2 regions of the Streptomyces sp. NPDC053542 genome follow, and region 2 is predicted to be linked to the other one. Evidence: riboswitches for the same ligand, from Rfam matches in the RefSeq annotation. Region 2 holds a riboswitch; the other holds the start of a gene.
What was found. Region 2 has a riboswitch for glycine ahead of gcvT (glycine cleavage system aminomethyltransferase GcvT). Riboswitches for the same ligand answer to the same signal wherever they lie in the genome.
Positions count from the first base shown of each region.

Region 1: it holds a riboswitch for glycine, as region 2 does, so the genes downstream of both, gcvP (aminomethyl-transferring glycine dehydrogenase) here and gcvT (glycine cleavage system aminomethyltransferase GcvT) in region 2, are expected to answer to the same signal.

Region 1 covers NZ_JBITXL010000009.1:8,983-19,120, reverse strand. Annotated here, with positions in the region: gene ACIGXO_RS24590 (CPBP family intramembrane glutamic endopeptidase) at 1-679, opposite strand, end outside; gene ACIGXO_RS24585 (glutamate-cysteine ligase family protein) at 911-2,419, opposite strand; gene ACIGXO_RS24580 (hypothetical protein) at 2,954-3,538, shown strand; gene ACIGXO_RS24575 (DUF5999 family protein) at 3,911-4,117, shown strand; gene gcvP (aminomethyl-transferring glycine dehydrogenase) at 4,251-7,136, opposite strand; glycine riboswitch at 7,326-7,423, opposite strand; gene ACIGXO_RS24565 (PRC-barrel domain-containing protein) at 7,486-7,950, shown strand; partial or broken gene ACIGXO_RS24560 (DNA polymerase IV) at 8,091-9,446, opposite strand; gene ACIGXO_RS24555 (MerR family transcriptional regulator) at 9,567-10,138, opposite strand, start outside.
Region 2 covers NZ_JBITXL010000003.1:272,492-282,629, forward strand. Annotated here, with positions in the region: gene ACIGXO_RS09135 (ABC transporter substrate-binding protein) at 1-1,507, opposite strand, end outside; gene ACIGXO_RS09140 (ABC transporter permease) at 1,585-2,583, opposite strand; gene ACIGXO_RS09145 (enhanced serine sensitivity protein SseB C-terminal domain-containing protein) at 2,989-3,777, opposite strand; gene ACIGXO_RS09150 (enhanced serine sensitivity protein SseB) at 3,930-4,754, opposite strand; gene ACIGXO_RS09155 (AAA family ATPase) at 4,898-5,596, opposite strand; glycine riboswitch at 5,803-5,899, shown strand; gene gcvT (glycine cleavage system aminomethyltransferase GcvT) at 6,053-7,177, shown strand; gene gcvH (glycine cleavage system protein GcvH) at 7,318-7,695, shown strand; gene glyA (serine hydroxymethyltransferase) at 7,760-9,022, shown strand; gene ACIGXO_RS09175 (L-serine ammonia-lyase) at 9,297-10,138, shown strand, end outside.

The DNA.
Region 1 (10,138 bases), on a different contig from region 2:
AGATAAGTACGAAGAGTGCGCCCATCACCATGTTGCCGATGAAGCCGCCGATGCCCTGGTACAGGTGGTACGAGCCGCGGAGGACCGAGCTGGCCATGAGTGCGGCCATCGGTGACCAGCCCAACTGGCCGAGGCGGCGCAGCAGGTAGCCGAGGACGATCACTTCTTCCAGTACGGCGTTCTGCAGCGCCGAGGCGATCAGTACCGGGAACTTCCACCACACGTCGGGCAGCGATTCCGGTACGACGGTGAGGTTGGCCCCGGCCGCCCTGGCCCCCAGGTAGAGCAGCAGGCCGCTGCCTCCGATGCCGGCCGCCACCACGAGTCCCCACCCGAGGTCGAAGCCGGGGCGCCGGCGGTCGAACCCGAGGGCGCGCAGGCCGCCTGCGCGCTCCCGGAGCAGCAGGTGGGCGACGAGCAGTACGGGGACCAGCGCGGTGGCGATCCCGAAGAGCTGCCAGGCGAGATCCAGCCATGGGCGGCCGGGCGCCTGCGAGCTGTTGAGGTTCGCCGCCTGGTCCTTCAGGCCGCCGGGCTTGGTGAGTGATCCCGTGAAGCTGATGAGGGCGGACACCGCGCTGGCGCCGACGGAGAGCGCGAGGACGATCAGCGTCTCGCTTCTCAGGGTGCGGCGTGCGAGGCCGCCGGGCGGGTCCTCGTCGGGGAGAGATTCAGCCACGGGGTGCACTTCGGACTGCACGCCTGCCTCCAGTTCCGCGATCGCGCCGGTACGCCTCCACTGCCCCGCCAGCTTGCCCGAAAGGCCGGAGGCCGTCAGCACGGGGCCCGCCCAGGACGGCAAGAAGGTGGGGGCGTACAGGCAGCCCCGTGCGCCCCCACCTAGCCTCTACAGCCCGCTCAGCTCCTCAACCCCTTAGTCCCTCACTCCAGCCCCTCACTCCTCAGCTCCTCACTCCTGCACAACTCCCTCCACCGGCCACTCATGCACCGGCCGCCCCTCATGCATCAGTTCGCTGTACCGCCGGGTCATCGCGGCCAGCGCCTCCTCGCGCTCCAGGCCGCTCTGCAGGGCGCGGTGGAAGGCGGCGGCCTGCCAGGAGGCGCCGTTGACGCGGCGGCGGCAGCGTGCCTCGATGACGCCGAGGTAGTAGTCCCGGTCGGCCGGTGCCACGCCCCAGCCGTCCAGTCCGGCGGCGGCCATGGGCAGCAGCTCCTGGAGGACGAGGCGTGCGGCGGGGATCTGGGCGATGCCACCGGAGCGGCCGGGGCGTGGCCACTGGAGGGCGGCGTCGATGCCGTAGCGGCAGGCGGTGTCGAAGTTCTCGGCGGCGGCGGCGAACGGCAGCCGGGTCCAGATGGGCCGGGGTTCGTCGGCCAGGGCCCGTACGAGGCCGTAGTAGAAGGCGGCGTTGGCGATCACGTCGGTGACGGTGGGGCCGGCCGGCAGCACGCGGTTCTCGACGCGGAGGTGGGGGACGCCTTCGGCGACGGCGTAGACGGGGCGGTTCCAGCGGTAGACCGTGCCGTTGTGCAGGACGAGTTCGGAGAGTTCGGGCACGCCGCCCTTCTCCAGTACGGCGAGCGGGTCCTCCTCGCCGCACATGGGGAGCAGCGGGGGAAAGTAGCGGACGTTCTCTTCGAAGAGGTCGTGCGCCGATTCGATCCAGCGCTCACCGAACCAGGTGCGCGGGCGGACGCCCTGGCTCTGGAGTTCGGGCGGGCGGGTGTCGGTGGACTGCTGGAAGACGGGGGGCCGGGACTCGCGCCACAGTTCGCGGCCGAAGAGGAAGGGCGAGTTGGCGCCGATGGCGACTTGTACGGCGGTGAGTGCCTGGGCGGCGTTCCATACGGCGGCGAAGCGGTTCGGGGTGACCTGGAGGTGCAGTTGTACGGAGGTGCAGGCGGCTTCGGGGGCGATGGAGGGTGAGGTGGCGGTGAGCCGCTCCACCCCTTCGATGTCGATCTCGAAGTCCTCGCCGCGTGCGGCGCGCATCTCGTTGTTGAGGAGCGTGTAGCGGTCGGCCTCGGAGAGGTTCGACGAGACCAGGTCCCCGGCGGTGAGCGTGGGCAGAATGCCGATCATGACAATACGGGCTGCGACCTCGCGGGCCTTGCGGTCGGCGTAGGCGAGGCCGGTGCGCAGTTCTTCGGCGAGCTGGTCCAGCACGCGCCCGGAGAGGCGGTGCGGCAGGATATTGACTTCAAGATTGAACTGGGCGAGCTCGGTCTGGAAATCCCGGCTGGCGATGCGCTCCAGCACCTCGGAGTTCATCATCCTGGGCATGCCGTCGGCGCTGGCAAGATTCAATTCTATCTCTATGCCCATGAGGTTCTTCGGGCGGTCGAAGCGCTTCTCGTCCAGGAGCCTCGCCAAACCCTCCAGGCACTCGCTCAGCCTTCTTCGATAACGCTGCCGGTCGTCGTGGATATTTCCACCGGCCGTGACCTTCTCCCCCATTGAAGCGTCCCTCCTGACGTGGCCGACCCGCGGCCGCGGGCCCGTGCGGTCGATGATGCCCGGCAATCGGTTCGATAACGCCTCGGGGAGCCGGGTGCCCCCGATAGGCTGGGGAGCGCGAGCCGAATGGCACATTCCGTGGGCATACCGAGGTGGCTCGGGCCCCGCGCATTGGCCCTGTTCCAAAGCACGATGACATCAGGCCGACCGCGTCGCCGGGGTAATCCGAGGTCCATGGAGCGGCGGGGTGCATAATTGCATCGAAAACACCGTGGAGAACGGGCCGTAATACGACTTGCCAAAAATCTCCGTCAGCGGTAGTCGAAACAAGCACTGAACACCTGTCGTATAAACTTCGTGGACGAGGCAGAGAGTTGGCGCCCAGCTAGCGGGGCATTTCCGAGGCTGAGGCACAGCGGCTGACACCCCCGCCGGGCCATGGCCCCGGTCGGCCACGCTCTGCTCCCGCCTGCTGACAGCGCCGTCCGCACTTGCCCAGCACCACCGTGTCTCCCAAGTGAGAGGCGACCCACCATGCCGCTGCATGTACCCCCTGCTCCTGCTCCCGCCCTGCGCAGCGTCCTCACCGCCCTCGGCTCTCCTGCCGCCGTACGTGAGGCCCCGACCCCCGCCCTCCGTGTCCACCAGGGGCCCCTGCGTCCCGAACGCCCCCTGCCCGTCCATGTGCTCGACGACGTCTCCCGTCGCGGCACCCCGCGTACCCGCCTGACCGGCTGGCGATTCCTCATCCGCGGCGGCGAGCACGCGCTGGCCACGGCGGACGCCATGCTCACGCCGGACGGCTGGGCGTTCTCGCACTTCGGCGAGGGTCCGTACGTGTCCGCGATCGAACGGGCCCTGCACCAGGCCGAATCCATGCCCGCCGCGTACCAGCCACGGCTGCTGTCCGTACCGGAGCTGTACATGCTCACGCTGTGGCTGCACGAGGACATCACGGCGGACGGCGCCGAGGGCTGCCCGGGGGCGGGGGACCTGTTGGTCCCACTGGCCCCGGCTCCCCCCGGTATCGCCGCCCACCGTCCGCACCGTGTCGCCGAGCTTCTGTCCCGTCTCACGCTCCGCCTCACGCCCGCGTCCCTTATGAGCTCGCCGGCCTAGGGGCCCCGGACGCGGCGTCCCTCGAAGCGCCGCGTACCGGACGGGTTCCGATTCGCCGGAGTGCGCCCCGCGGTTCTCCTCGCCGCGGGGCGCACTGCTGTCCGGTGGGCGCCCCGAACGCATCGTTCCGCCGGGTGACTAGCCCACAATGACCAGTCGAGACCACCCAAAGGTGCGCTACGAGAGGCGGCAACCGCCCGCACGGGTGATGCGTCTTCATCCAGTAAGTACCGCTGCTGCGAAATCCCTGCGGAATCACGTCCGTAGGGCAACACTGGGAGCGAACTACCGAACGGGGGGAGCGGCGAAATGAACAGTGCATCGAGCCGCAGGAAGACGTCCACCACCACACCGCAGCGAAAGACAGCATCCATGTGCCAGCACCAGCCACCGTGTCCGTCAGCAGAGTCCGCCGACCGGGAGGCCGCCCATCTCGTGGCGCACCACCCGGAGCAGGGCTGGAGCCTGTTGTGCAACGGCGTCCTCCTCTTCGAGGACACCGGTGAGCTCCTGCCGGACGGGCAGGTCATCGACCCGCACCGGCCGATGGGCACCGGGCAGGTCGTCACCGCAGCCTGACGCGGTGAGCGGGAAGTACGAGCAGGGCCCCCGGCGGAGAGATCGCCGAGGGCCCTTTGACGTGCCGGGACGCTTCAGGGAGCGCCCTCCGTCAGCTCGGGGAGCGCCGCCTCAGGAGGCGCGCCCGCCGCCGTCAGCCGTCGTAGTCCTCCAGCGGCGGGCAGGAGCACACGAGGTTGCGGTCGCCGTAGGCACCGTCGATGCGGCGCACCGGCGGCCAGTACTTGGCCGCGGCGTCCACGCCGGCCGGGTGCACGGCTTCCTCACGGGTGTACGGGTGGGTCCACTCGCCGGTGAGGGAGGCCGCGGTGTGCGGGGCGTTGCGCAGCGGGTTGTCCTCCTTGTCCCACTCCCCCGTGCCGACCTTCTCGATCTCCGCGCGGATGGCGATCATCGCGTCGCAGAAACGGTCCAGTTCGGCGAGGTCCTCGCTCTCGGTCGGCTCGATCATGAGCGTGCCGGCCACGGGGAAGGACATCGTCGGCGCGTGGAAGCCGTAGTCGATCAGGCGCTTGGCGACGTCGTCGATGCTGACGCCGGTGGCCTTGGTCAGCGGCCGTACGTCGATGATGCACTCGTGCGCGACCAGGCCGCCGGGGCCGGTGTAGAGCACCGGGTAGTGCGGCTCCAGGCGCTTGGCGATGTAGTTCGCGGAGAGCACCGCGACCTGGGTGGCGCGCTTGAGGCCCTCGCCGCCCATGAGGCGGACGTACGCCCACGAGATCGGCAGGATGCCGGCCGAGCCCCAGGGCGCCGCGGAGATCGGGCCGACGCCGGTCTCGGGGCCCGCGGTGGGCTGCAGCGGGTGGTTGGGGAGGTACGGCGCGAGATGCGCGCGCACGCCGACCGGGCCGACGCCCGGACCGCCGCCGCCGTGCGGGATGCAGAAGGTCTTGTGCAGGTTCAGGTGCGAGACGTCGCCGCCGAACTTGCCCGGCTCGGCGACGCCGACCAGCGCGTTCAGGTTGGCGCCGTCGACGTAGACCTGACCGCCCGCGTCGTGCACGGCCGCGCAGATCTGGGTGATGTGCTCCTCGAACACGCCGTGCGTGGACGGGTAGGTGACCATCAGGACGGCCAGCTCGTCACGGTACTGCTCGATCTTGGCGTGCAGGTCGTCGGCGTCGACCTCGCCGTCCTCGCCGGTCTTGACGACGACGACCTTCATGCCGGCCATCACGGCGCTGGCGGCGTTGGTGCCGTGCGCGGAGGACGGGATGAGGCAGACGGTGCGCTGCTCGTCGCCGTTGGCGCGGTGGTACGCGCGGACCGCCAGCAGGCCCGCGAGCTCGCCCTGGGAACCGGCGTTGGGCTGCAGCGAGACCTTGTCGTAGCCGGTGACGACGGCGAGGCGCTCCTCCAGCTCCTGGATGAGGGTGAGGTACCCCTGCGCCTGGTCGACCGGCGCGAAGGGGTGCAGCTGGCCGAACTGCGGCCAGGTCACCGGCTCCATCTCGGTGGTCGCGTTCAGCTTCATCGTGCAGGAGCCGAGCGGGATCATGCCGCGGTCCAGCGCGTAGTCGCGGTCGGCGAGGGTGCGCAGGTAGCGCAGCATCGCGGTCTCGGAGCGGTACTGGTGGAAGACCGGGTGCGCGAGGTAGTCGTCGCTGCGCAGCAGGGACTCGGGCAGCGCGTCGGCGGCGGCCGCGTCCAGCTGCTCGATGTCGCCCTGGACGCCGAAGGCGCCGAGCACGGCGGTGAGCTGGGCGCGCCCGGTGGTCTCGTCACAGGCGATGCCTACGAGGTCGGCGTCGACGTGGCGGAGGTTGACGCCGGCCTCGCGGGCGGCGGCGACGATCTCGGCGGCACGGCCGGGGACCCGCGCGGTGAGGGTGTCGAAGTACGTGCCGTGCACGACCTCGATGCCGCCGGCGCGGAGGCCCTCGGCGAGGACGGCTGCGTAGCGGTGGGTACGGCGGGCGATGGCGGCGAGACCCTCGGGGCCGTGGTAGACGGCGTACATGCCGGCCATGACGGCGAGGAGGACCTGCGCGGTGCAGATGTTGCTGGTGGCCTTCTCGCGGCGGATGTGCTGCTCGCGGGTCTGCAGGGCCAGGCGGTACGCCTTGTTGCCGTCGGCGTCGACGGAGACGCCGACCAGGCGGCCGGGGAGGCTGCGGGCGAACTTCTCCCGGACGGCCATGAAGCCGGCGTGCGGGCCGCCGAAGCCCATCGGCACACCGAAGCGCTGCGTCGTGCCGACCGCGATGTCGGCGCCGAGCTCGCCGGGCGAGGTGAGCAGGGTCAGCGCCAGGAGGTCGGCGGCGACGGTCACGATCGCGCCAAGTTCGTGAGCCTGTTCGATCAGGGCGCGGGGGTCGCGGACCGCGCCGGAGGCGCCGGGGTACTGCAGCAGCACTCCGAAGACGCCGCGCTCGGCGATCTCGGCGGGGATGCCGTCGCTCAGGTCGGCGACGACGACCTCGACGCCGGTGGGCTCGGCGCGGGTCTCTATGACGGCGACGGTCTGCGGCAGACAGTCGGCGTCGACGAGGAAGACGCCCTTCTTGACCTTGCCGACGCGGCGGGAGAGCGCCATGGCCTCGGCGGCCGCGGTGCCCTCGTCCAGCAGCGAGGCGCCCGAGGTGGGCAGCCCGGTGAGGTCGGCGACCATGGTCTGGAAGTTGAGCAGGGCCTCCAGCCGGCCCTGCGAGATCTCCGGCTGGTACGGGGTGTACGCGGTGTACCAGGCCGGGTTCTCCATGACGTTGCGCAGGATGACCGGCGGCGTGAACGTGCCGTAGTACCCCAGGCCGATCATGGAGGAGAGCACACGGTTGCGGTCCGCGAGGCCCCGCAGCTCGTCCAGGACCTCCGCTTCGGTACGGCCCTGGGGCAGGTCGAGCGCCTCGGCGCTCTTGATCACGTCGGGGACGGCGGCCGCGGTCAGCTCGTCCAGCGAGCCGAAGCCGATGTGCGCGAGCATCTTCGCCTGGGCCGCCTGGTCGGGGCCGATGTGGCGCTGCTCGAACGGGGTGCCGCGCTCCAGCTCGGTCAACGAGATGCGGTTGGTGGTCATCTGCGGGGGCCTCCTGGTCTCTGGGACCTACGAGGGGCACCACGGCGCTGGTGCCCGGACGGCCTCCCCCTCTGTCATCTCAACCTGAGAGCTTCACCGGAACGCACGCAGTGTCCGGTTTTCACCGTCGGTGAGGAGGGGCTCCCGGCACAGCACTGGTCCGTGGCCCACCCTGCTTTCCAGAGTGATCTCGTCCGCGCGGTACAGGTGCCTGAGAGATTCCGGGGAGGAGTTGCTCCTTCGGCGCCTCCGGCCCGGGGGTCGGAGAGCTCTCCCGCACGGGGTCATCGATCGCTGACCAGCCTACCAGCGCGACTGCTCGGCATCCCTCGAGTGGCCAGGGTGGGAAATGTGCCGTTTCGTTGGGTGCAGAGGACAGTTCCAGCAGGTAGGAGGAACAGTGCAGACCGATATCGATCCACGCAGTCTGATCGGCCGCAAGGCGTTCGACCGGCACGGCACCAAGATCGGCACCGTCGACGAGGTGTACCTGGACGACGCCACCGGCGAGCCGGAGTGGGCGGCGGTCCGTACGGGGCTTTTCAGCCGGGACGCGTTCGTGCCGCTGGAGCCGAGCCGGCTGGTCGACGACGCGCTGCACGTGCCGTACGAGCGGAAGCTGATCAAGGACGCGCCGGACTTCGGAGTGGGCCGCCACCTCTCACCGGAGCAGGAACTGCAGCTCTACCACCACTACCGGCTGGATATCTCCGCCACGGACGCGGAGCTCGCCGGGGAGGACGCCGTCGGCCGTCCGGCCGCGGGGTCCGCCGACCGGGACTTCGGCCGGATAGCGGGCTCGTCGGAGGACTGACCGGCAGGCGGGGGCGGCTCCGCGGCTGTCCGATCCATCGGGGCTGTCGGCAGGGCCGGGCCCCCGGCTATGGGCGGGTGCGCGCTCTCCCCGGCCACTGTCCCATCGGCCGCCGGCGGAACGTCCGGACCGCCGCCCACCAGAGGCAGCGCCTCCCCCGGCGTCAGCGCCGGGTCGTCCACCAGGAACGTCCGCACCCGCCCCGGCGCGGACCAGGGCTGCTCGAACCGTACGGTGACCCGCCCCAGGCCGCTTCCCTGGACCCATCCGGGGCCGTACTCGGCATGGACCACGTCCAGGCCCGGCAGCCACTTCCTGGGCCGCTCAGGGGCCTCCTCGGCCTCTTCTGCCGCCCCGTCCTCCGCCGCCCCGGCCGTCGCCCTGGCCTCCTCCATGAGCCGGGCCTCCTCGGCCGCCCGCTCCGTCGCCACCTGCGCGAAGAGGTCCTCCTGCGTGAAGTCGGCGAGGCCGGTCACCCCCACGCCGAGCAGCCGCACCCCGCCCGTCGTGTCGATCAGGTCCAGCAGCCGCCCCGCCGCCTCCCGCACCACCGCGGGGTCGTCCGTCGGCCCGCGCTGCGTCTCGGACCTGGTCAGCGTGGAGAAGTCGTAGTTACGCACCTTCAGCACGACCGTACGGCCCGAGCGTCCGGCCGCGCGCAGCCGCTGTACGCAGCGGTCCGCCAGCCGCATCACCTCGGCACGCACCCTCGTACGGTCGGTGAGGTCCACCTCGAAGGTGTCCTCGACGGAGATCGACTTGGCGTCCCGCTCCGCGACCACCGGCCGGTCGTCCTGGCCCAGCGCCATCGCGTACAGCCCCGTGCCGTGCGCCCGCCCGAGCAGCCGCACCAGCTCCGCCTCGCCGGCCTCGGCGGTCTCCGCGACCGTGTGGATGCCGGCCTTGCGCAGCGCCTCGGCCGTGGCCGGGCCGACGCCCGGCAGCGTCCGCACGGTCATCGGCCCGAGCAGCTCGCGCTCGGTGCCCGGCTCTATCAGTCGCAGGCCGTCCGGCTTGGCCTGCTCGGACGCGATCTTCGCGAGCATCTTGGCGCCCGCGAGGCCCACCGAGCCGGTCAGTCCCGTGACCTCGAGGATGTCGCGGCGCAGCTGCTCCCCCACCGCACGGGCCGATACGGCGTCGTCGGCGACCCCGCCGGCCTCCAGGTCCACGAACGCCTCGTCCAGGCTCAGCGGCTCCACCAGCGGCGACAGCTCGTGCAGCAGCGCCATGACCTTTTCGCTCACCTGGCGGTAGACGTGAAAGCGGGGCGTGAGGTACGCGGCGTTGGGGCAGAGGCGGCGGGCCTGGGCGGTGGGCATGGCCGAGCGGACGCCGAAGACACGGGCCTCGTACGACGCGGTGGAGACGACGCCGCGCCCGCCGATGCCGCCCACCACCACGGGCTTCCCGCGCAGGCTGGGCTTGGCCGCCTGCTCGGCGGCCGCGAAGAACGCATCCATGTCCAGATGCAGGATCGTCGGCGCACGTCTCACGTCACTGATGGTGCCGTACGCCACTGACAATCGGCCGCGCGGCGGGCCGGGAGCGCTCCGGCAGGAGCCGTACGACGGCTTCCGCACTCCGCGTCGTACCGTGCGCCTGCACGTGCCGTTCTAGACCGCGCGGTTCCTCCGGCGGGCCAGCTCGTCGTGGGGATTGTGGCCGATGAGGGTCTCCCCGGTGTCCACGCGCTCTCCGTGCAGCTGGGACAGCCCGGCCTCCACGTCCCGCCAGACCACGCCGACCGCGATACCGAAGACGCCCTGGCCCCCCTGGAGCAGATCGACGACCTCGTCGGGCGAGGTGCACTCGTACACCGTCGCGCCATCGCTCATCAGCGTCATCTGCGCCAGATCGGACAGTTCGCGGGAGGCGAGGTGCTGCACGGCCGTGCGGATGTTCTGCAGCGAGACGCCGGTGTCCAGCAGCCGCTTGACGATCTTCAGGACGACGACGTCCCGGAAGCTGTAGAGCCGCTGGGTGCCCGAGCCGTACGCGGGCCGCACGCTGGGCTCGACCAGACCCGTACGCGCCCAGTAGTCCAGCTGCCGGTAAGTGATCCCCGCGGCGGCACATGCCGTCGGCCCTCGGTATCCGACGGTCTCGCTGCCCGGGCCGGCCGGCTTCCCGGCGGCCTGTGCCGGGGCACGGTTTACCGGGGCACGATTCGCCGCGCCAGTGTGAA
Region 2 (10,138 bases):
TGGTGTTGCCGGACTGGCTGATCGCCTTGCCGTTCAGGATCTGCTGCAGGTAGCCGTAGCCGGTCGGGAAGTCCGAGCCCCACTGCATCATGATCAGGCCGACGTTGTTCTTCTTGTTGAACTTCGGCACGCCCGCGTAGTCCGAGAAGTACTTGCTCGTCGGGTACTGCTGGATCTTGGCGTTGATGCCGATCTTCTTCAGCGAGTCGATGACGGTGGTGGCCGCGTCGACCTCGTCCTGGCGGTCGGAGCGGGCGAGGATGGTGGTGTCCACCTTGCCGGCGCCGCACTCCTTCCACTTCTTCTTCGCCTCGGTCAGGTCGAGCTGGTCCTTGGCGTCGTACTTCTGCGGGTACATGTCGAACTTCTGGTACCCGGCGATGTCGGTCGGCAGGACGGTGGAGGCGATGTCACCGCGGATCGGGCCGCCGAGCGAGGTCTGCACGGCCTTCTTGTCGATCGCGTACTGGACGGCCTGGCGGCACTCCAGCTTGTCGAACGGCTTCACCTTGGAGTTGATCGCCGTGTAGACCAGCCGCTGGCCGAGCGCGTTGTCCGTGTTGGCCTTGAGCTTGGAGTCGGTCAGCAGCTGGGCCTGGGTCTGGCCGTCGACGCCGCGCCCGGCGAGGTCGATGTGGGTGTTGCCGGACTGCAGGTCCTTGTCGATGGTCGACTGGGCGACCTTCATCTTCAGGACGATCTTGTCCGGGAGCTGCTTGCGCAGCGGGTCGGTCTTGGCGGACCACTGCGGGTTGCGCACCAGGGTGAGCTGCTTGCCCTCCTGGTAGCTCTGGAACTTGTACGAGCCGCTGGAGACGACGCTCTTGGTGTAGTCGGCGCCCTTGTCCTTGGCCTGCGGGACCGGCGCGGTCTGCGGCGCGGACACCAGGTAGTCGAACTCCGCGAACGGCTTCTTCAGGTGGAAGACGATCGTGTGGTCGTCCGGCGTCTCGATGGACTTCAGCCCGGCCTTGGACTTGTCCTTGTACGGGCCCTTGTACTTGTCCTCGTCCTTCAGGAACTGCTGGAAGTAGTTCGGGCCGAGCGAGAGGGTGTCGCGCGCGAAGTTGGAGCGCTCCACCGCGTACTTCACGTCCTGCGAGGTGACGGGCTTGCCGTCCTCGTACTTCACGCCCTTGCGGAGCTTGTACGTCCAGGTCCTGCCGCCGTCGGTGGGCTTGCCCATCGACTCGGCGAGGTCGGGTACCAGCTCGTTGCCCTTCTCGCCGGGGGCCGGCTTGAAGGTGGTGAGCGGACGCGCGTAGAGACGGCTGAAGTTGTAGATGAAGGCGTAGTAGGTGTTGCCCGGGTCGAAGGACTCGGGGGCGTCGCTGATCGCGTAGTTGACCGTCCCGCCCTTCGCGTCCGAGGCGTTGACGATGCCCTTCGTCGCGGCGTTCGCCGCGGACTCGCCTCCGTTCGCGTCCTTGCCGCCACTGCAGCCGGCCAGCAAAAGGCCCGCACTGGATATGGCCGCGATCGCCGCGACCGGAACTGACCTTCGCATGATGCTCGGTTTCCCCTTCGTTCGTCGGAAACTTCGGTGGAACTAGCCGGGACCGCCCGGGCGCTGCCGGAACGGCGTCAGCGGCTGCGCGGGTCCAGCGCGTCCCGCAGGCCGTCACCGAGCAGGTTGAACGCGAGTACGGTGACGAAGATCGCGAGGCCGGGGACGAGCATGTACTGGGGGTCGACCTCGTAGTACTTGACCGCCTGGTTCAGCATTCCGCCCCAGGAGGACTGCGGGGGCTGGATGCCGACACCGAGGAAGCTGAGCGCCGCCTCGAAGAGGATGTTCGAGGGGATCAGCAGCGTGGAGTACACGACGATGGGCCCCACCAGGTTCGGCAGCAGCTCCCGGAAGAGGATGAACGGTCCGCGGGCGCCCATCCCGCGGGCGGCGTCGACGAATTCGCGCTCCCGCAGCGACAGCGTCTGGGCCCGCACGATGCGGCCCATGTACGGCCAGTTGAAGAAGCCGATCACGAAGATCAGGACCGAGATGTGCAGCGGCAGACCCTCCAGGCCGAAGGCGCCGCCCTGCAGCGAGGCGGAGATGGCGATGGCGAAGAGCAGCAGCGGGAACGCCAGGAAGACGTCCATCATCCGGCTGATCACCGCGTCCACCCGGCCGCGGTAGAAGCCCGCCACCACGCCGAGGACCGTGCCGATCGCCACCGACAGCAGCGTCGCGCCGAACGCCACGATCAGCGAGACCCAGGAGCCCTCCAGGACCCGCGCGAGCAGGTCGCGGCCGAACTTGGGGTCCACGCCGAGCGGGTGGTCCGCGCTCATGCCGCCGAAGTCGCCGAGCGGCAGGGTGGTGTTGGGGTCGATCAGCGACTGGTTCGGCTCGTTCGGGTCCAGGCCGAGGAGTGACTGCAGGGGCCGGGAGAGCGCCGCGATCACGATGAGGAGGATGACAACGATGGCACCGGCCACCGCGACCTTGTCGCGTTTGAAGCGCAGCCAGGCGATCTGACCGAGCGAGCGGCCCTCGATCCGCTTGCTCGACACGCCTTCCAGCACCGCTTCCGGCTGCGCCTCGGCAGCCGCCCCGGTGGTCTCGATCGGTGCGGTCACGTGCCTTAGACCCCTCTCGGCCGCGCTTGGCCGGCCCATGTCCGCCGCGTCGGCGGCTCGGTTCACATCACTGGTGTGCGCGCCGGCGGACGTCCGGAGGTCTTGCAGCTCAGCGTTTTTCGGATGTCCGCGCGACAGCGGTCGAGTTGCCCGTCGCACACAGGGTCCAGACCCTGCTGCGGGAGTCTTCATCCGAGTCGCGATCAGTCACCAGCCCTGCCGGGGAAAGGATGCGCAACTGTGATGTGCTCCACGGCATTCCGTTATACGGACATCCGGGACGGCTCAGCGGTTCGCACCCCCGCCCGACGGCGACCTCAACGACGGTACACAGGAGGGCAATTCGGCACACGTCGGCGTGCGGGGCGACAACACTTTCACGCCGTGATGGGGGCGCGCGTGACCTCAGTAGGGACGGGGGTAGCCGTAGCCGTGGGGGGCGGTGGGGGCGGCGGTCGGGTCCTGCGCACCGCGGTCGAAGAAGGGGCGGGCGTAGGCCCGCATCCACATGCCCACCGGGTCGTATTCGTCCTCCAGCGCCACCGTCGAGACAGGCAGTCCCTCCGGAACCGCGCCGATGGACTGCTGCATCATCAGCCGTACCGACTCCACGGCGGCCGGACCGGTGTCGTACAGCTCCAGACCGATCGCCAGGTACGGGACGCCGAGCGCGGGCTGCACCCAGGCGCGGCGCAGCGAGCGCACCGCCGGGGTGCGGTGCGCGTTCTGCCCGAGGAGGGCGTAGAACTGCGGGATCTCCACGGCCGGTTCGGTGATCCGCAAGGGTCCCGCGGGCAGCCGGTCCAGGCCGCCGGCGATCCGGCGCAGGTCCAGCCAGGGGACGCCGACGCCGCCGCCCGGCGCGTGCGGGTTCAGCCACAGGCCCCAGCGGTCGGGGTAGAGCGCGGCGGCGATCTCGGGCCCGGAGACCACTTCGTGGGCGCGGGTCCAGCCGCTGGCCGCGAGCTCCGCCGGGGAGGTCACGCACGGCGCGTAGCCGAGCCCGTCGACCTCCATGTTGCCGTACTGCGCATCGGGGGCCCCGGCGCTGCCCTGCCACAGCAGCATCCACACCTGGCCCCCGGCCAGCGCCTGCAGCAGCGCCTCATAGGCGTCGTACCGGCCGGGCGAGACCTGCTGCAGCACCTGCTCGACCTGGCCGGCCGCCGCTCCCTGATGCGCACCCGCGCTCACGTGTCCCCGTCCCTTCTCTCGGCAGGCGCGCAAGGGCGCCCGCCCGGTCATTGCACCAGCTTAAGGGCGGGTCCGGCGCGCGGCCGGGGCCGGGCGCGGGCCGGGCGCGAGTGATCCGCCCCGGTACGGGCGGGTTCGCGGCCGCGTTCGCGTTACATCAGGTCCTGCGCGTAGAAGGGCCGGACCCGCTCCCGCATCCAGTCCACGACGGGGTCCTGGGCGATGTCCAGCATGACCAGCTGGACGGGCCAGGGCACCGGTACGGCGCCGAGCGCCCGGCCCAGGGCGGCCAGCGCGCCGTCCCGCTGCCCCTGGTCCTGGAGCGCCGCCGCCGGGTCGGCGACCTGCACGCCGACGAAGAGCGTGGGCGCGTCGCCCTCGATGTTCGCGAGGCAGCGGCGGGCGGTCATGACGTACGGCACGCCGGAGAACTCCAGCCCCGCCGCGGCGAGGAAGTCCACCGGCTCGTCCTGCCAGTCCGGCTCGTACAGCCGCACCCGGCCGCCCGAGGGCAGGCCGTCGCGCGGCATGTCACCGCGGCACAGCTCGGCCACGGCGGGCGGCGGCAGCGGTGCGCCGACGGTGCCGTCCGGGTTCACCGCGATGCCGATCTTCGGCGGCAGGCCGCGGGCGAACTCGCGGGCCGGGGCGACGGTGAACGACATGTGCTCCCCGACGACCTTCATGAACTCCTGCTCGGAGCTGAAGACGGGGACGTACGCCATGCCGTCGGGCAGCTCGACCGTGGGCAGGTCCAGGCCCGGTTGCCCGAGGCCCGCGCTCTCGGGGCCGCCGCCCTTGGGCAGCGGCACCCAGATCCGACTGCGGCCGAGCACCTCGACGATCCGGGCGCCGGCGTGCGGGTGGCCGACGGACGCGGCGAGCACCTCTTCCAGCTCGTTGGCCGGCCAGGCCAACTGCGGAATGCCCTGCTCGGAAATGCCCTGCCCAGGGATGCTCTGCTCCGGAATGTCCATGGTCACCCACCCGCTTCGTACCGCGCTGCCTGGTCGAAAACCCTAGCGTCCGACCGGCCGGTTCTTCATGGCCCGTCTCACACCCGGACCAAGACCACGCGTCACACCCGGGAACCGAAGCGCGCGGTCCCGTCAGCCGGATGTCAGCCGAACGTCGTCCGCTCCAGCGCGTCCGCCGCCCGCCGGTCCAGCAGCACCGACGCCGTGAACCCCTTCGGCAGCCGCGCCGACCGGGCCCTGGCCAGCAGCCGCCGGACCGCGCGGCGGTGCCGCCCGAAGGCGTAACCGGACACCCCGCGGCCCCTGGCCCGCTGCCCGGAGAGCGCCACCGCCGGCGGCACGTCGAGCAGGACGAGATGCAGCTCACGGCCCTCCCGCCGGGCGGTGCGCGCGATCCAGCGGCGCACCCAGGCGAGCGTGCCGCAGTCGTGCACGACCACGCTGCCGCCGGAGCGCAGCGCCTGCCGCAGGCCGTGGTAGTGCGCGGCCCGCACCAGCGGGCGGACCAGGCCGTACGGCAGCCTGCCGAGCCGGCCCGACTCCCAGCGCTCCCGTACGTCCTGGGAGTCGATGCGGTGCACGGGCACGCCGGCCCGGTCGAGCGCGGGCACCACGCGGTGCATCAGCGTGCTCTTGCCGCTGCCGGGCAGGCCCGAGACGACGACCAGGCCGCCCGCGGGGAAGCCCAGCTCCCTCACGGCCGCCTCGCCTTCCGTGCCGCGCAGGTCCATCACCGGCGCGCCGCGGCCGGGACGCGCCACCGCCTTGGGCGCGCGGGCGCGGCGCGGCACCGCGCCGGGCGCGACCCCCGCTGTCGTCGCGCATACGGCTTGCCTCTGCACCGTGATCGCCCTCCCCGTTGGTTCACTGGATGTCCCCCTACCCGCAGAGTGTCAAGAAAAGGTAATGAGCTTCAAGCGCGGGTCAGGTCGGGCGGGGCACACGGGGTGTGCGGGCCGGGACTCCTCTATCCGGCGCCGCCGTGCAATGATGTGCGCGCCACGTGCACCGCGACCGCACACCGGCGCTCAACTGCATACCGGCCGCTTGAATCCGCGCGGGAGAGTTCCCGCCAGGCCACGGCGGGGCGCCGAAGGAGCAAGTACTCCCTTGAATCTCTCAGGCCCCTGTACTGCGCGGACGAGGCAGATCTGAAAAGCGGGCCGCCCGGGTGCGGCCCCACCCAAGGTGCAAGCCGAAGCCCCGATCGGGGCTGTCGGTGAACCTCTCAGGTTCCGATGACAGATGGGGAGACGTCCGATACGTCCCTGTCGTCCATCCCCCGGGAGCCCGCTGCCATGAGTGAACCCCGTCGTACCGCGCTCGATGCCACGCATCGCGCGCTCGGCGCGACCATGACCGACTTCGCCGGCTGGGACATGCCGCTGCGCTACGGCAGCGAGCGCGACGAGCACGTCGCCGTCCGCACCCGCGCCGGCCTCTTCGACCTCTCCCACATGGGCGAGATCACCGTCACCGGGCCGCAGGCGGCCGACCTCCTCGACTACGCGCTGGTCGGCAACATCGGCTCGGTCAAGCCGGGCCGCGCCCGGTACACGATGATCTGCCAGGAGGACGGCGGCATCCTGGACGACCTGATCGTCTACCGGCTGGCCGACCAGGAGTACATGGTCGTGGCCAACGCCTCCAACGCGCAGACCGTGCTGGACGCGCTGCGCGACCGGCAGGCCGGCTTCGACGCCGCCGTGCGGGACGACCGCGACGCGTACGCGCTGCTCGCCGTCCAGGGCCCGGAGTCCGCGGGCATCCTGAAGAGTCTCACCGACGCCGACCTGGACGGCCTGAAGTACTACGCGGGCCTGCCCGGCACCGTCGCGGGCGTCGAGGCGCTGATCGCGCGGACCGGCTACACCGGCGAGGACGGCTTCGAGCTGTTCGCCCGGCCCGCCGACGCGGTCGCCCTCTGGGAGGCGCTGACCGAGGCGGGCAAGGACGCCGGACTGGTCCCCTGCGGCCTGTCCTGCCGCGACACGCTGCGCCTGGAGGCGGGCATGCCGCTGTACGGGAACGAGCTGTCCACCTCCCTGACGCCGTTCGACGCGGGCCTGGGCCGGGTCGTGAAGTTCGAGAAGCCCGGGAACGAGGGCCGCTTCGTGGGCCGGGACGCGCTGGCGGCGGCCGCCGAGCGCGCCGAGCAGAACCCGCCGCGCAAGCTGGTCGGGCTGATCGCCGAGGGCCGCCGCGTGCCGCGCGCGGGCTACCCGGTCGTGGACGCCGAGGGCACCGCCATCGGCACCGTCACCTCCGGCGCCCCCTCCCCCACCCTCGGCAAGCCCATCGCGATGGCTTACGTGGACGCGGCGCACGCCGAGCCGGGCACGAAGGGCGTCGCCGTGGACATCCGCGGCAAGCACGAGCCGTACGAGGTCGTCGCGCTGCCCTTCTACAAGCGGGAGAAGTAGCCGCCCGGCGTGGCGCAACCCGCCACGGCCGCTCCGTACGGACGGTAGAAGTGCCTGCGGACGGTAGAAGTGACGCGTTCGCGTCTCACCTGTCAAGACCCTCTGCACGATCATTCCCGCGCATCCAGGAGAATCGAACCATGAGCAACCCCCAGCAGCTCCGGTACAGCAAGGAGCACGAGTGGCTGTCGGCCGCCGTGGACGGCGTCTCGACGGTCGGCATCACCGAGCACGCGGCCAACGCGCTCGGCGATGTCGTCTACGCCCAGCTCCCCGAGGTCGGCGACACCGTCACCGCGGGTGAGTCCTGCGGCGAGCTGGAGTCGACCAAGTCCGTCAGCGATCTCTACTCCCCGGTCGACGGTGAGGTCACGGAGGTCAACGAGGACGTGGCGAACGACCCGTCGCTGGTGAATTCCGCCCCCTTCGAGGGCGGCTGGCTGTTCAAGGTGAAGCTGAGCGGCGAGCCGGAGGACCTGCTCTCCGCCGACGAGTACACCGCTTTCACCGCCGGCTGACCTACGCCCGCCCGCCGTGCCGAGGGGCCACAAGCCCCTCGGAGGCTCCCACCCAGGAAGACTCATGTCGCTTCTCAACAGCTCCCTCCATGAGCTCGACCCCGACGTCGCCGCCGCTGTCGACGCCGAACTCCACCGTCAGCAGTCCACCCTCGAGATGATCGCGTCGGAGAACTTCGCTCCGGTCGCCGTCATGGAGGCCCAGGGCTCGGTCCTCACCAACAAGTACGCCGAGGGCTACCCCGGCCGCCGCTACTACGGCGGCTGCGAGCACGTCGACGTCACCGAGCAGATCGCGATCGACCGGGTCAAGGAGCTGTTCGGCGCCGAGTACGCCAACGTGCAGCCGCACTCCGGCGCCTCCGCGAACCAGGCAGCGCTGTTCGCCATGGCCAAGCCGGGCGACACGATCCTGGGCCTCGACCTGGCGCACGGCGGGCACCTCACCCACGGCATGCGCCTGAACTTCTCCGGCAAGCAGTTCAACGTGGTCCCCTACCACGTCGACGGCAACGGCCTGGTCGACATGGCCGAGGTCGAGCAGCTCGCCAAGGAGCACCGCCCCAAGGTGATCATCGCGGGCTGGTCGGCGTACCCGCGCCAGCTCGACTTCGCCGCCTTCCGGCGCATCGCCGACGAGGTCGGCGCGTACCTGTGGGTCGACATGGCGCACTTCGCCGGCCTGGTCGCCGCGGGTCTGCACCCGAACCCGGTCGAGCACGCCGACATCGTGACCTCCACCACGCACAAGACGCTCGGCGGTCCGCGCGGCGGCATCATCCTGGCCAAGAAGGACTTCGCGAAGAAGCTGAACTCCTCGGTCTTCCCGGGCTTCCAGGGCGGCCCCCTGGAGCACGTGATCGCGGCCAAGGCGGTCTCCTTCAAGGTCGCCGCCTCGGAGGACTTCAAGGAGCGCCAGCAGCGCACCGTCGAGGGCGCCAAGCTCCTCGCCGAGCGTCTGACCTCCCCCGACGCGCGCGCGTCGGGCGTCAACGTGCTCTCCGGCGGCACCGACGTGCACCTGGTCCTGGTCGACCTGCGCGACTCCGAGCTGGACGGCCAGCAGGCCGAGGACCGCCTCCACGAGGTCGGCATCACGGTCAACCGCAACGCCGTCCCGAACGACCCGCGGCCCCCGATGGTCACCTCGGGCCTGCGGATCGGCACCCCGGCGCTCGCCACCCGCGGCTTCACCACCGAGGACTTCCGCGAGGTCGCCGACATCATCGCGCTGGCACTCATGCCGGAGTACGACGCGGCCTCCCTCAAGGCCCGCGTCACCGCGCTCGCCGACAAGCACCCGCTCTACCCCGAGCTGGGCAAGTAAGACACCCGGCGGTCGTACGGGCTTCACGGGCCCGGGGCATTCCGTCCCCGGGCCCGTGGCGTGCGCGCCCTCATACGCACCGTGACGTGTGCGCCATGTGCGCCTTCCCACAGGACGTCCGGTAACCGCCCGGTAGGCCCCTTCTGTCGCGTTAGGCTCGACAGTCGGCGAAGAAACGTCCCACCTACGCCGTTCACGGCCTGCTCCGGCGGAGCGTGCCCGGCACGCATCCCGCCCACTCGCCCACCCTGAGCAGACAAAGGAGTCCGCCACCGTGGCCATCTCCGTCTTCGACCTTTTCTCCATCGGCATCGGCCCGTCCTCCTCCCACACGGTCGGCCCGATGCGCGCGGCACGGATGTTCGTGGGCCGCCTCAAGAAGGACGGCCTCCTCGCGCAGACCACCTCCGTACGGGCCGAACTCTTCGGCTCGCTCGGCGCCACCGGCCACGGCCACGGCACCCCCAAGGCCGTCCTGCTGGGTCTGGAGGGCCACTCGCCGCGCACCGTCGACGTCGAGAACGCCGACGAGATGGTCGAGCGCATCCGCACCACCAAGCGGCTGCGGCTGCTGGACGCCGAAATAGGCGATGTGCACGAGATCGACTTCGACGAGTCGACCGAACTGATCCTGCACCGCCGCCGCTCGCTGCCGTACCACGCCAACGGCATGACCCTCTTCGCGTACGACGAGCACGGCGCCCCGCTGCTGGAGAAGACGTACTACTCGGTGGGCGGCGGCTTCGTCGTGGACGAGGACGCGGTCGGCGCCGACCGCATCGTGCTCGACGACACCGTGCTGAAGTACCCCTTCCGCACCGGCGACGAGCTGCTGCGGCTCGCCCAGGAGACCGGCCTGTCGATCTCCGCGCTGATGCTGGAGAACGAGAAGGCGTGGCGCACGGAGGAGGAGATCCGCGCCGGGCTGCTGGAGATCTGGCAGGTCATGCAGGGCTGCGTGAACCGCGGCCTGTCCCGCGAGGGCATCCTGCCGGGCGGCCTGAAGGTGCGCCGCCGGGCGGCGAACGCGGCCCGCGCGCTGCGCTCCGAGGGCGACCCGCTGGCCCACGCGATGGAGTGGGTGACCCTCTACGCGATGGCCGTCAACGAGGAGAA